2 regions of the Streptomyces sp. NPDC050674 genome follow, and region 1 is predicted to be linked to the other one. Evidence: riboswitches for the same ligand, from Rfam matches in the RefSeq annotation. Region 1 holds a riboswitch; the other holds the start of a gene.

The links. Region 1 has a riboswitch for thiamine pyrophosphate ahead of thiO (glycine oxidase ThiO). Riboswitches for the same ligand answer to the same signal wherever they lie in the genome.
Region 2: linked by a shared signal. The riboswitch ahead of AB0I06_RS09195 (thiamine ABC transporter substrate-binding protein) and the one ahead of thiO (glycine oxidase ThiO) in region 1 are both predicted to bind thiamine pyrophosphate.

What each region holds. Positions count from the first base shown of each region.
Region 1 is NZ_JBFAIG010000011.1:42,105-49,367, forward strand. Features, by position in the region: gene pknB (Stk1 family PASTA domain-containing Ser/Thr kinase) at 1-213, opposite strand, end outside; gene AB0I06_RS19430 (thiazole synthase) at 301-1,098, opposite strand; gene thiS (sulfur carrier protein ThiS) at 1,101-1,301, opposite strand; gene thiO (glycine oxidase ThiO) at 1,298-2,470, opposite strand; TPP riboswitch at 2,468-2,579, opposite strand; gene AB0I06_RS19445 (hypothetical protein) at 2,632-2,982, shown strand; gene AB0I06_RS19450 (FAD-dependent oxidoreductase) at 3,015-4,256, shown strand; gene AB0I06_RS19455 (Rv2175c family DNA-binding protein) at 4,367-4,732, shown strand; gene thiE (thiamine phosphate synthase) at 5,043-5,702, shown strand; gene metF (methylenetetrahydrofolate reductase [NAD(P)H]) at 5,798-6,721, shown strand; gene AB0I06_RS19470 (hypothetical protein) at 6,778-7,263, shown strand, end outside.
Region 2 is NZ_JBFAIG010000004.1:116,338-123,600, forward strand. Features, by position in the region: partial or broken gene AB0I06_RS09180 (maleylpyruvate isomerase family mycothiol-dependent enzyme) at 1-150, opposite strand, end outside; gene AB0I06_RS09185 (ABC transporter ATP-binding protein) at 176-1,195, opposite strand; gene AB0I06_RS09190 (iron ABC transporter permease) at 1,195-2,796, opposite strand; gene AB0I06_RS09195 (thiamine ABC transporter substrate-binding protein) at 2,835-3,914, opposite strand; TPP riboswitch at 3,997-4,103, opposite strand; gene rlmN (23S rRNA (adenine(2503)-C(2))-methyltransferase RlmN) at 4,143-5,249, opposite strand; gene AB0I06_RS09205 (hypothetical protein) at 5,326-5,643, opposite strand; gene AB0I06_RS09210 (hypothetical protein) at 5,774-5,962, shown strand; gene AB0I06_RS09215 (SRPBCC family protein) at 6,067-6,516, opposite strand; gene AB0I06_RS09220 (phosphatidate cytidylyltransferase) at 6,635-7,263, opposite strand, start outside.

The DNA.
Region 1 (7,263 bases):
GGCCACGGACTTCGCCTCGCGGATGAACCGCTCGACGAACGAGGCGTCAACCGCGAGCGAGGGGTGCATCACCTTGAGCGCGAGGATCCGGTCGAGCCGGGTGTCCACGGCCCGGTAGACCGTGGCCATCCCGCCGACCGCGATCCGCGCGTCGATGCGATACCGGCCGTCGAGCACCTGCCCGACCAAGGGGTCCTGAAGGGTCGTGTCCACGCAGGCGAGTGTACGAGCCGGGACCGACGGCTCTCCCGTCCCGCCCGTTTTCCGGGCGGGACTGCAGCCGACCTGTGACGTGTGCCCCTACTGGAAAGCGGGACGCTCCGGGTCCAGCGCGGCCATGCCCTCCACGGGCGACGACGCCTCGGCGAAATGCCGCCGCGGGATCCGCCCCGCCCGGTACGCCAGCCGCCCCGCCTCCACGGCGTGCCGCATGGCGTCGGCCATCAGCACGGGCTCCTGCGCCCGCGTCACCGCGGAGGCCAGCATCACGCCCGCGCACCCCAGCTCCATCGCCAGCGCCGCGTCCGAGGCGGTCCCCGCGCCCGCGTCCAGGATCACCGGCACGCGCGCGTGCTCCACGATCAGCTGGAAGTTGTGCGGGTTGCGGATCCCGAGCCCGGAGCCGATGGGGGAGCCGAGCGGCATGATCGCCGCGCAGCCCACGTCCTCCAGCTTCCGCGCGAGCACCGGGTCGTCGTTGGTGTACGGCAGCACCGTGAACCCGTCGTCGACCAGGGTCTCGGCCGCGTCCAGCAGCTCGATCGGATCCGGCAGCAGGGTGCGCTCGTCGGCGATGACCTCCAGCTTGATCAGGTCGGTGCCGAGGGCCTCGCGCGCCAGGCGGGCCGTGAGGACGGCCTCCCCGGCCGTGAAGCAGCCCGCCGTGTTGGGCAGCACCCGGATGCCGAGCCGGTCCAGCACGGACAGCACCGAGCCGTGCACCGAGGCGTTCACCCGGCGCATCGCGACCGTGGTCAGCTCCGTCCCGGACGCCACCAGCGACCGCTCCAGCACATCGAGGCTGGGCGCCCCGCCCGTGCCCATGATCAGGCGGGAGGTGAAGGACGTGCCACCGAGGACAAACGGATCGTCGGCCATGGTCAGCCTCCCTGGACGGCGGTGAGGACTTCCACGCGGTCTCCCTCGGCCAGGGGCGTGGAGGGCCACTGCGTGCGCGGGACGACGGTCTCGTTGAGGGCGGCGGCCACGCCCGAGGGCGAGGCGGTGAGCGACCTCACGACGGTGTCGAGAGCCGTGCCGGGCCGGACGTCCCGGGGCTCGCCGTTGACGGAGATGTTCATGCGGGCTGCTCCGTGAGTGCGGTGGCGGGACTGAAGCGCTTCGGCGTGAAGGGCCGGGCCTCCTCGGGGAGTTCACCCGTCGCCAGGACGTGCGCCAGGGCGTCGCCGGTCACGGGCGTGAGCAGGACGCCGTTGCGGTAGTGCCCGGTGGCCAGCAGCAGGCCCTCCAGGCCGGTCGGGCCGAGCAGGGGCGCGTTGTCGGGGGAACCGGGACGCAGCCCGGCCCGGGTCTCGGTGAGCGGCAGCTCGGTGATGCCCGGCACCAGTTCGTGCGCGTCCCGCAGCAGCTCGTACACGCCGCCCGCGGTCACGGTGGTGTCCCAGCCCATTTCCTCGCTGGTGGCCCCGATGACGAGTTCGCCGCTCGTGCGCGGCACCAGGTAGACGTGGCTGCCGCGCACGACCGCGCGCACGGTCCGGCTCAGGAACGGCCCGTGCCGCTGCGGCATGGTCAGCCGCAGGACCTGCCCCTTCACCGGGCGCACCGGCGGCAGCACGTCCTCCGGGACGCCGGCGAGCCGCCCGCTCAGGCTGCCCCCGGCGAGCACCACCTGCCCGGCGGCCACCTCGGTCCCGTCGGCCAGCACGACACCCGTGGCCCGCTCCCGTACGACGGTCAGCCGCTGCGCCCACGTCCGGTGGAAGACCACGCCCGTGCGCTCGCAGGCCGCCACCAGGGCCCCGGCCAGCCGCCGCGGATCGATCTGGTGATCGCCGTCGACCCGCAGCCCGCCGCGCACACCCGGCGCGAGCATCGGCTCCAGGCGCCGGCACTCGCGCCCCGACAGCCACTGCGACTCCAGGCCCGACTGCTGTTGCAGGACGTGCAGTTCGCGCAGGTGGGCCCGGTCGTCGGCGTCCAGGGCCACAGCGAGCGTGCCGCAGCGGCGGTAGCCGAGGTCCCGGCCGGTCAGCTCGGTGAGCTCGGCGGCGAAGTCCGGGTAGCGCCGGGCGGAGGCGAGGTTCAGGCCGAGCAGGGTCTGCTCGCCGTAGTGCAGTTCCGTGACGGCGGCCAGCATGCCGGCCGCCACCTGTGCGGCTCCGCCGCCCGGCTCGGGGTCCACGACGGCGGTGGCGAACCCGCGTTGCGCGGCCCGCCAGGCCGTCACCAGGCCGATGATCCCGCCCCCGATGACCAGGACGTCTGACGATGTGGACGTAGGCGACATGGGCGTCCAGCCCCTCCCTTCGCCGGCATGACCCGGATCAGGTTCGTACGGTCGGAGGCCGCCAGCCTCCCTCTCAGCCCGGTGCGTCCGGGCTCCCGCGAGTGCTTTACGTTGGCCACCCTAGCCCGATGCCGCAGCCCGCAGTAAGGGAGCCTCCGCCCATGGCCCGATCCCTCGACGGTCTCGTCCTGGCCCCGGTCGCCGACCAGGCACCGGGCCAGGTGGGCAGCCGCACCCGGTTCACGTACCACGAGCGGGCGGGCGAGATCTGGGCCGACTACACGGGCGGCGACGTCGTACGCGGGCATCTCGTGGGTACCCGGGAAGGTGACCGGCTGGACTTCCGGTACGTCCAGCTGGTCCGGGACGGCACCACCTCCTCGGGGCACTGCGTCTCGACGGTCGTGGAGCTGCCAGACGGGCGGGTGCGGCTGGAGGAGACCTGGGAGTGGGAGTCCCGGCGGGGCAACGGCACGAGCGTTGTGGAGCAGGTCACGGCGCATGAGCACTGACTGACCATCCGTCAGGTGTCTATGGTGATCAGGTGAGCGAGCAGACGCAGGAACCAGGGTCGTCCGCGCCACGGCGCGTGGTCGTGGCGGGCGCGGGCATGGCCGGGGTGCAGACCGCCGTCGCGCTGCGCGAGCAGGGCTTCACCGGCGACGTGCTCCTCATCGGCGCCGAGCCCCACCAGCCCTACGACCGGCCCCCGTTGTCGAAGGCCGTCCTGCTCGGCAAGTCCGAGGGCTCCGCCTTCGACGTCGACTTCGAGGCCCTCGGCATCGAACTGCGGCTCGGCTGCGAGGTGCTGGGCCTGCGCCCCGCCGACCACGAGCTGGACACCGAGGACGGGCCGGTGCCCTACGACGTCCTGGTCGTGGCGACCGGCGCCGAACCGGTCCGGCTGCCCGGCACGGAGGGCGTGCCGGGCGTGCATCTGCTGCGCACCCTCGACGACGCCGAGCGGCTGCGTCCGGTGCTGGCCCGCCGGCACGACATCGTGGTGGTCGGCGCGGGCTGGATCGGCGCGGAGTTCGCCACGGCCGCGCGCGAGGCGGGCTGCGCGGTGACCGTCGTGGAGGCCGCCGAACGCCCGCTCACCGGGGCGCTGCCCGCCGAGGTCGCGGCCCCCATGAGCGGCTGGTACGCCGACGCGGGCGCGGTTCTGCGGACGCACGCGCGCGTGGAGCGCGTCGAGCCCGGCGCGGTGTTCCTCGACGACGGCTCGCGGCTGCCGGCGGGCGCGGTCGTCGTCGGCATCGGCGCCCGCCCCGCGACGGCCTGGCTGGCCGGCTCCGGCGTGGAGCTCGGCGCCCACGCCGAGATCGTGGCCGACGAGCACCTGCGCACGTCCGTGCCGGACGTGTACGCGGTCGGCGACTGCGCCTCCTTCCCCTCCGGACGCTACGGCGAGCGCCTGCTGATCCACCACTGGGACAACGCCCTCCAGGGGCCGCGCACGGTCGCCGTGAACATCGTGGGCCGGGCCTCGGGGGAGCCACCGGCCGTCTACGACCCGGTGCCGTACTTCTGGTCCGAGCAGTTCGGGCGGTTCGTCCAGTACGCCGGGCACCACGCGGCCGCGGACACCACCCTGTGGCGGGGCGACCCCTCAGGACCGGCCTGGACGGTGTGCTGGCTGCGCGGTGAGCGGCTGGTCGCGCTGCTGGCGGTCGGCCGGCCCCGGGACCTCGCCCAGGGCCGCCGCCTGATCGAGGCGGGCACACCGATGAACCCGGCGCTGCTGGCGGATCCGGCCAGGCCCATGAAGGCGGCGACGGCGTAGGCGCGGGGCCGTCGCGAGGGGTGCCGGGCGGCGCTGCCGGACCCGGCGCGTCCGCCCAGGTGGACGGGGCCGACTTCCGACTGTCGGTGGCGAATGGCAGGCTTGTTTCCGTGACCGAGATTGACGCAAAGATCGATGCTCTCGTCCCCGCCTGGCTCACCCTCCCCGACATCGCCGAACAGCTCGGCGTCGAGGTGACGCGTGTGCGGCAGCTGGTCAAGGACGGCCAGCTCATCGCCGTACGCCGGGGTGAGAACCGCGCGCTGCACGTCCCCGCCGCCTTCATCGACGGGGACAAGGTCGTCAAGGGCCTGTCCGGGACCTTGACGCTCCTGCGGGACGACGGCTTCACGGACGAAGAGATGCTGGAGTGGCTCTTCACCCCGGACCCCAGCCTGCCCGGTACGCCCGCGCAGGCACTCAGCGAGAATCGCGGCACGGAGGTGAAGCGCCGCGCCCAGGCGCTCGCGGTCTGACCCGGCCGCGACGGGACAACCGCCCGGCGCCGCGCGTGCGGGGCCGGGCCTGAACAACCGCCCGAGGTGAGGGCCGTGGCCGTGGGGCCACGGCCCGGGGTGGCCCGCGCCCGTCCAGGCCGCGGACGGACCGGGAGCGCCCGGGGCGGTGGCGGCCCGGGCAGGCGTAAGGTGCCCGAGGCGTTCGCACGGACCCGCGCCGGGCGGCACGGGCCGTGTCCGCGCCGCCGGACCCGAGCGTGCGCACCCGCATGCCGCCGACGCCGGGCCCACCGGGTCCGCCACGCCACCGACACCCTGGGGGACACGCATGACCGGCACCGCCGCCACCGCACGGGCCCAGCTCGCCGACGCCCGGCTCTACCTGTGCACCGACGCGCGCAAGCGGCAGGGCGACCTCGGGGAGTTCCTCGACGCCGTGCTGAGCGGCGGGGTCGACATCGTGCAGTTGCGCGACAAGGGCATGGAGGCGGGCGAGGAGCTGGAGCACCTGGCCGTCTTCGCCGACGCCTGCGCCCGGCACGGCAAGCTGCTCGCGGTCAACGACCGCGCGGACGTCGCCCACGCCGCCGGCGCCGACGTCCTGCACCTCGGCCAGGGCGACCTCCCGGTCCCCGCGGCCCGCGCCCTCCTCGGCGACGACGTCCTGATCGGCCGCTCCACCCACGCCGAGCCGGAGGCCGCAGCGGCCGCCGTCCAGCAGGGCGTCGACTACTTCTGCACCGGCCCGTGCTGGCCCACCCCCACCAAGCCCGGCCGCCACGCCCCGGGCCTGGACCTCGTCCGGTACACCGCCGCCCTGGGCACCGACCGCCCCTGGTTCGCCATCGGCGGCATCGACCTCGGCAATCTCGACCAGGTGCTGGAGGCGGGCGCCCGGCGGGTCGTCGTCGTACGGGCGATCACCGAGGCCGGTGACCCGGGGGCCGCGGCGGCGGAGTTCGCCGAGCGGCTGCGGGCGGCGCAGTGACGACCGTCTGTCCAAGGGATGGACAACAAGTGGACAATCCAGACAAATCGCGGCCCTCGGTTGGGGGACCGACCGCCCCTGGCTAACCTGCCGGTATGGCCCTCGGCACCGCATCCATCAGATCGGACCACGCCCGCACCGTCCGCGACATGCTCGCGGCCGGCAAGACGACGTACTCCTTCGAGTTCTACGCCCCCAAGACCCCGAAGGGCGAGCGGAACCTGTGGAACGCGCTGCGCCGGGTCGAGGCGGTGGCACCCGACTTCGTCTCCGTGACGTACGGCGCGGGCGGTTCCACCCGCGCGGGCACGGTCAAGGCGACCGAGGCGATCGCCTCCGACACCACCCTCACCCCGATCGCCCACCTCACCGCGGTCGACCACTCGGTGGCCGACCTGCGCAACATCATCGGCCAGTACGCCGACGCCGGGATCCGCAACATGCTCGCCCTGCGCGGCGACCCGCCCGGAGACCCGATGGGCGAGTGGGTGCCGCACCCCCGGGGCCTCGCCTACGCCGCCGAACTCGTCGAGCTGATCAAGGCGTCCGGCGACTTCTGCGTCGGCGTCGCCGCCTTCCCGGCGATGCACCCGCGCTCCGCCGACTGGGACACCGACGTCCGCCACTTCGTCGACAAGTGCCGGGCGGGCGCGGACTACGCCATCACGCAGATGTTCTTCCAGCCCGAGGACTACCTGCGCCTGCGCGACCGGGTCTCCGCCGCCGGCTGCGACACCCCGATCATTCCCGAGGTCATGCCGATCACGAGCGTGAAGACGCTGGAGCGGATCGGGTCCCTCACCAACGCCGCGTTCCCTTCCGCCCTGAAAGAGCGGATCCTCACAGCACAAGACGATCCGGCCGCTGTACGCTCCATTGGGATCGAATTCGCCACGGAGTTCTGTGCGCGGCTGCTCGCCGAGGGCGTGCCCGGCCTGCACTTCATCACGCTCAACAACTCCACCGCGACACTGGAGATCTACGAGAACCTGGGCCTGCACCACTCATCGCAGGCCTAGACCGTTCGCACCGGTATACGACACACTGCGTAACGGCCACTGGGAGAGGGGCGTACATGGGCTGGGCGGTCCTCTACATCGCGTTCGGCATCGTCGCGCTGTGGCTGCTGGGCGAGGTGCTGCTGCAGTACAAGGCGCGGCTGCGCTGGCGGCTGCTGGCCTTCGCCGGATTCCTCGGTGTCGTCGTCGGTGTCCTGATCCCGTCGGTCGTCGTGATCGGACTGGGCGCCGCCGCCTTCGCGGTCGGGCAGACCTACGTCACCCTGTCGTTCCGCAGCGGCTTCGCGTCCGGCTGGGCGATGAACGCGCCCGCGCTCGGCGGCGGCAGCAAGCGCCGCCGCGGTGAGCGCGGCCGTCAGGAGCCGACCCTGGAGGTCTCCGGCCTGGAGGCCGAGGGCGGCTACGACGACGAGGCCGGCGCCTACCGCCCCGACCCCGCCGCACACGTCCAGGACGACGACTACGACCGGGACGACGTCTTCACCCCCGCGCGTCCCCTCCACCATCCGACGTCCGCGGACACCACCGCCGTCTACGAGCCG
Region 2 (7,263 bases), on a different contig from region 1:
GGTGCCGGACGAGGTCCTCCAGCGACCAGTCCGGGCAGGTCGGCACCGTGGCGGACAGGTCGGCACCCGAGGTCACCACCGACCTCAACTGGCGGACCTGGTGGGCGGGATTTCGTCGCAGTAGCGGTCGTGAGGGAGCAGCAGCGTCATGCCCCGCACCCTAGGCCGCGGCGGATCAGCCGAGCACCACGATTTCAGCCGCGTCGAACTCCATCCCGACCTCGTCCCCCGGCTCCGGGGCATCCCGCAGCGCGCACGCCGCCTCCAGGCGGGGGGCGTCCCGGGGCTGGAGGTGGACGGCGACGTGGGTGCCCTTGAAGGTGCGCGCGGTCACCGTGCAGCGCAGCCCCGAGCCGGCGGGCACCAGACGCACTCCGGCGGGGCGCACGAGCAGCGTGCGCGTGCCCTGCGGGGCCCCTTCGGGCACCGGCACCTTGCCCCACGGCGTGTCCGCGGCCTCCGCCCCGACCGTGGCCTCGACCACGTTCTCGAAGCCCAGGAAGCGGGCGACGAACGCGTCGGCGGGCCGTTGCCACACCTCAAGTGGCGTACCGGACTGGGCGATCCGCCCGTCCCGCATCACCACGACCCGGTCGGCCAGCGCGAAGGCCTCCCCCTGGTCGTGCGTCACGGCGAGCACGGTCGTTCCCAACCGGCCGAACAGCTCCTTCAGTTCGACGACCAGCCGCTCCCGCAGCGACCGGTCCAGCTGCCCCAGCGGCTCGTCCAGCATCAGCAGCCGGGGGCTCGGCGCCAGCGCCCGGGCCAGCGCCACCCGCTGCTGCTCCCCGCCGGACAGCCCGGCGACGGCCCGGCGGCCCGCGCCCGGCAGCCCCACCAGGTCCAGCAACTCCCGCACCCGCTCGGCCTGCCGCCGCTTGGCCTCACCGCGCATCCGCAGCCCGAAGGCCACGTTCGCGCCCACGTCCCGCTGCGGGAACAGCTGGTGGTCCTGGAACATCAGCCCGACCCCGCGCCGGTGCGCCGGCACGCCCGCCTGGTCACGCCCGTCGAGCACCACCCGCCCCGCGTCGAGGGGCTGGAGCCCGGCCACCGCCCGCAGCAGGGTCGACTTGCCGCTGCCGCTGGGCCCGAGCACACACACGACCTCGTGCTCGGCGACCTCCAGATCGACGGCGTCCAGCACGGCACGCCCGCCGAAACGGACCGTCGCGCCCTCCAGGGCCAGCAGCATCAGAACTCCCCCGTCCGGTCCGTGCGCAGCCGCTCCAGCACCAGCAGGGCCACGGCGCACACCACCATCAGAATCGTCGAAAGGGCCATCGCCTGGCCGTAGTTGAGGTCCCCGGGCCGCCCCAGCAGCCGCGCCACGGCCACCGGCAGCGTCGGCCGGTCGGGCCGTGCGATGAACACCGTCGCGCCGAACTCCCCGAGCGACACGGCGAAGGCGAACCCGGCCGCGATCAGCAGCGCCCGCCGCACCATCGGCAGGTCCACCTCCCGCCACACCCGCCAGGGCGAGGCCCCGAGCACCGAGGCGGCCTCCCTCAGCCGCGTGTCCACGGCGCGCAGCACCGGCAGCATGGTGCGGACGACGAACGGCACCCCCACCAGCGCCTGGGCGAGCGGCACGAGGATCCACGAGGACCGCAGATCCAGCGGCGGCTCGTCGAGGGAGATCAGGAACCCGAAGCCGACGGTCACCGCGGACACCCCGAGCGGCAGCATCAGCAGCGCGTCGAAGCCGCGCACGAACCGCCCGGCGTCCCGGCGGGTGAGCGCGACCGCGGCGAGCCCGCCGATCACCACGGCGATGAGCGTGGCGGCCACCGCGTACGACAGGGAGTTGCCGATCGCCTCGATGGGCGGGACCAGGAACACTCCCCCGTCCTCACGGGTCAGCGCCCGGTAGTAGCCGAGGTCCGGCGCGCCCAGGGACCGCTGGACCAGCACGGCGAGCGGCAGCACGAGCAGCACGGCGACGGTGGCGAGCACCCCGCCCAGCAGTGCCCACTGCCCCGCGCCGCGCGGCCCGCGCGCGGTCACGGACGCGTCCACCAGCCGCAGCGCGGTCTCCCGCCGGCGCACGGTCCAGGCGTGCACCGCGAGGATCGCCCCCACCGCCACGAACTGGATCATGGTGAGTACGGCCGCGGTGGACAGGTCGAAGATCTCGGACGTCTGCCGGTAGATCTCCACCTCCAGGGTGGAGAACGTGGGCCCGCCGAGGATCTGCACGACACCGAAGGAGGTGAACGTGAACAGGAAGACCATGAGCGCGGCGGCGGCCACGGCCGGGCAGAGGGCGGGCAGGGTGACCTGCCGCCAGGCCTTCAGCGGGGACGCGCCGAGCATCCGGGCGGCCTCCTCCTGTCGCGGGTCGAGCTGCGCCCAGAGTCCGCCGACGGTACGGACGACGACCGCGTAGTTGAAGAAGACGTGCGCGAGCAGGATCGCCCACACGGTGGTGTCCAGGCGCAGGCCCCACAGCTCGTCGAGCAGCCCGCCTCGCCCGACCAGCGCCAGGAACGCCGTGCCGACGACGACCGTCGGCAGCACGAACGGGACGGTCACGACCGCCCGCAGGACCTGCTTGCCGGGGAAGTCGAGGCGCGCGAAGACGTACGCGCCGGGCAGCGCCACGAGCAGCGTGAGCGCGGTGGAGACGAGTGCCTGCCAGGTGGTGAACCACAGCACGTGCCGCACGTCGGACTGCGCCAGCACCTCCCCGATCCGCCCGAGGTGCCAGGTCCCGCCGGTCTTCAGACCACGGGCGACGATCGCGGCGACGGGGTAGGCGAAGAAGACGGCGAAGAACGCGACGGGCACGGCCAGGAGACCGAGCCGCGCCGCGCTCCCGCGCCTGGTGCGGACTACTTCAGTACGAGTGAGGTCCACGACTTGACCCACTGGTCACGGTGGTCGGCGATCTTCGCCGGGTCCATGGTCTCGGGGTCCTTCGCCTGCGGCCCGTACGTCACGAACTCCGGCGGCACCTGGGCGCCCTCGCGCACCGGGTACACGAACATGTTCATGGGCATGTCCTCCTGGAACCGCTTGCTGAGCAGGAAGTCCAGGAACGCCTTGCCGCCCTTGGCGTTCTTCGCGTTGGCGAGCAGCCCGGCGTACTCGACCTGCCGGAAGCAGGTGCCGTCGGCGACGCCGGTCGGGGCGGTGCCCGGCTTCGGGTCGGCGAAGACGACCTCGGCGGGCGGCGAGGAGGCGTACGACACGACGAGCGGCCGGTCGCCCTTGGCCTTCTTGCCGCCGGCAGAGCCGGAGAACTCCTCGTTGTAGGCCTGCTCCCAGCCGTCGACGACCTTCACGCCGTTGGCCTTGAGCTTCTTCCAGTACCCCTCCCAGCCCTGGTCGCCGTACTTGGCGGCGGTGCCGAGCAGGAAGCCGAGGCCGGGCGAGGAGGCGGAGGCGTTCTCGGTCACGAGCAGGTTCTTGTACTGCGGCTTGACGAGATCGTCGAAGCTCCGCGGCGGCTTCAGCTTGTGATCGGCGAAGTACTTCTTGTCGTAGTTGACGCAGATGTCGCCGGTGTCGACGGGCGTGACCCGGTGCTTGTCCTGGTCGACCCGGTACGCGGCCTTGACCTGCTCGGACCCCTTCGCCTCGTACGACTGGAACAGCCCGTTGTCGAGGGCTCGCGAGAGCAGGGTGTTGTCGACACCGAAGAAGACGTCGCCCTGCGGGTTGTCCTTGGTCAGGATGGCCTTGTTGACGGCCTGCCCGGCGTCGCCGTCCTTCAGCACCCGGACCTTGTAGCCGGACTGCTTCTCGAAGGCGGCGATGACGTCCTTGGACGCCGCCCACGAGTCGTGACTGACGAGCGTGACGGTCTTGGAGTCGCCGGACCCCTGACCGCCGTCGGACGACCCGCACGCGGCGAGCGTGCCGGCCATGCCCAGCCCGACGACCGCCGCCGTCAGCCGCTTTGCGTTGATGCTCACTGGATTCCTCCTGGAGTGACCAGGAGAAGACGCGGCCCTGCCCGGGACTTACGGGGTCCCGGGCAGGGCGCAACAGCTCGAGTGGTGACCGATCTCCCTACCCAGAATGACCTGGGCCAGGTTCGGAGGGTCTGCGGCCGTGTGCCGCACTCTCAGCGCTGTGGCGCTCCCCTGTCGGAATGTGCAGATGTCGAATATGCAGGTGTGCTTACGACGGTCAGACTACCGTTCGGTGGCCGCGAGCTGACCACACGCCCCGTCGATCTCCTGACCACGGGTGTCCCGGATCGTCACCGGCACACCATGGGCGGCGATGGCCTCCACGAACGCCTTCTCGTCCTCGGGCCGGGAGGCGGTCCACTTGGACCCGGGGGTCGGGTTCAGCGGGATCAGGTTGACGTGCACCGGCCTGCCCTTGAGCAACCGGCCGAGCCGGTCACCGCGCCAGGCCTGGTCGTTGATGTCCCTGATCAGCGCGTACTCGATCGACAGCCGGCGTCCCGACTTGGCGCTGTACTCGAAGCCGGCGTCCAGCACCTCGCGGACCTTCCACCGGGTGTTCACCGGGACGAGGGTGTCGCGCAGCTCGTCGTCGGGGGCGTGCAGCGAGATGGCGAGGCGGCACTTGAAGCCCTCGTCGGAGAACCGGTGGATGGCCGGGACGAGCCCGACCGTCGAGACGGTGATGCCGCGCTGGGAGAGGCCCACCCCGTCGGGCTCGGGGTCGGTGAGCCGCCGGATGGCACCGGCGACCCGGTTGTAGTTGGCGAGCGGCTCGCCCATGCCCATGAAGACGATGTTACTGAGCCGCGCCGGCCCCCCGGGCACCTCCCCGTCCCGGAGGGCGCGCATGCCGTCCACGATCTGGTGCACGATCTCTGCGGTGGACAGATTCCGGTCCAGCCCCGCCTGCCCGGTCGCACAGAACGGGCAGTTCATCCCGCACCCGGCCTGCGAGCTGATGCACATGGTCACCCGGTCCGGGTACCGCATCAGCACGGACTCGACGAGCGTCCCGTCGAACAACCGCCACAGCGTCTTGCGGGTGGTGCCCTCGTCGGTCGACAGATGCCGCACGACGGTCATCAGCTCGGGCAGCAGCGCCTCCCGCAGCCGCTCCCGGGACCCGGCGGGGATGTCGGTCCACTGCTCCGGATCATGCGCGTACCGCGCGAAGTAGTGCTGCGAGAGCTGCTTGGCACGAAACGGCTTCTCCCCGGCCGCGACGACGGCCTCCTTGCGCTCGGCAGGAGTGAGATCGGCGAGGTGCCGCGGCGGCTTCTTGGCTCCGCGGGGGGCTACGAAAGTGAGTTCTCCGGGCTTCGGCATAACCCTCCCAGTGTCGCAGATCCACTCGGGTGACCCGCAGCCGTCGGTCGCTACGGCTGCCGTCAGGCTCGGGCGATCACTCCGGGGCTCCTTGCCACTCGTCGAGCCGGACCCTGACCTGGTGGTTGCGGTCGTCGTGCCAGTAGACCTCACCACTGGTCGAGGCCTCGAGGGCCGGAAGGTCCATCCCCAGCGGCATGCGCGTGATCTCCGCCAGCGCTATGGCGTCCGGCACACCGTCCATACGAATGAAGACCCCGAAGGGCCGGCGACCGATGACCACTCCGGTGATCTTGCTCCCGACAGGCAGGGCCGCGACCGTCGCCCCCCAGCCCGCCCGCACCGCGTCCCTGGCCGGCATTTCGAGGCTCGCGGCCCATCCGTACTCGTCCATTGCCAGATCATGACGCAGCAAGCGCTGAGGAGTCGGCCTGTGCAGCAGCAGCCCCTGAGAGCGTTTGGAGGCTGGAAGCGGGGACTGCCTGGCAGGATGGGCCGATCATCACAAGAAGCGGGGGTCGAGCATGCTCGTGCTCATATTGTCGGTCGTCGTCCTGCTCGTCATCGGCGGCAGTGTCTGCGTGTTCTGGACAGCCCGGGGTGACGCCCCGCGCTGGGCGCGTGGCGTGGCCAAGGCCACGCTGCTCGGCAGTGAACTGGCCCGCAGCGCGAGCCGGAGTCCCCGCTCACAGCAGAGCGGCGAGGACGACTAGGCGTCCCCGCCGCGCGGACCCACACGGCTTGGGCGAGGGCCGGGCCTAGGGCTGGAAGTTCCCTCGGCGGCGCTGATCCGAGCCGAGCCGCCGGAGTAGACGCCTTACCCGCCCGTCTGCTCCAGCCGGTCCTTGAGGAGCTGCTCGTTGCGTGGGAGCTCCTTGCGGACCTGGGGGCGTACGACGAGGGGGACCAGGACCTTGCCCATGCCGTGGCCCTCGAAGTCGATGTCGATCGTGACGTGCGAGCGGCGGCCCTCGTCGTAGGGCTCGACCTCGCCGTGCACCTGGGCCCGGACGGGTCCGTCGACGCCGCGCATGCCCCAGCTGCGGGGCGGGTCGTACTCGGTGACCTCCATGGTCATCGGCATCACACGGCTGCCGACGTGCCGGGTCACCCGGACCTTGGTGCCCACCCCGACCGGCCCTTCGTCGAGGCGCTCCGCCGATACGGCGCTCAGCTGCCACTCCGGCATGTGCCCGGCGTCCATGACGTACTGGTAGACCTCCTCGGGGCGGCGGTCGACGTCGATGCTCTCTCGGATGATGGCCATGATGGCCTCCTTTGGGAGGTACATCTGCATCGTCCCACTTGGCCCCCCCGGGCGTCTCCCCGGACGGCAGCGAGCCCCTGCCCGGCGGGGCAGGGGCTCGCCGACCGGGCCGGACGGCTCAGCCGGATCCCACGAAGAGCACGAGCAGCAGCCACACCACCGGAGCCGTGGGCAGCAGCGAGTCGAGCCGGTCCATGATGCCGCCGTGGCCCGGCAGCAGCGTGCCCATGTCCTTGATGCCGAGGTCCCGCTTGATCATGGACTCGCCGAGGTCGCCGAGCGTGGCGGTGACCGCGACCGCGAGGCCCAGCACCAGGCCCTGCCACCAGACCCCGTCGTCGATGAGGAACTGCGTGCACAGGGCCCCCGCGACCATGGCGAAGGACACCGCGCCGAGCAGGCCCTCCCGGGTCTTGCCGGGGCTGATGCGCGGGGCGAGCTTGTGCCGGCCGAACCGCCAGCCGACGGCGTACGCCCCGGTGTCGCTGACGACCGTGAGCAGCAGGAAGGTGAGCACCCGCTGCGGCCCGTCGTCCGCGGTCAGCATCATCGCGACGAAGGTCGCCAGGAACGGCACGTAGAACGCCGCGAAGACGCCCGCGGTGACGTCCCTCAGGTAGCCCTCGGGCGGTTCCGTCATGCGCCAGACCAGGACGGCCAGTGCCGTGAGCGCCATCGCCACCCACGCGCCCTCGGCGCCACGGACGTACCCGGCGACGATCATCGCGGCACCGCCGAGCGCGAGCG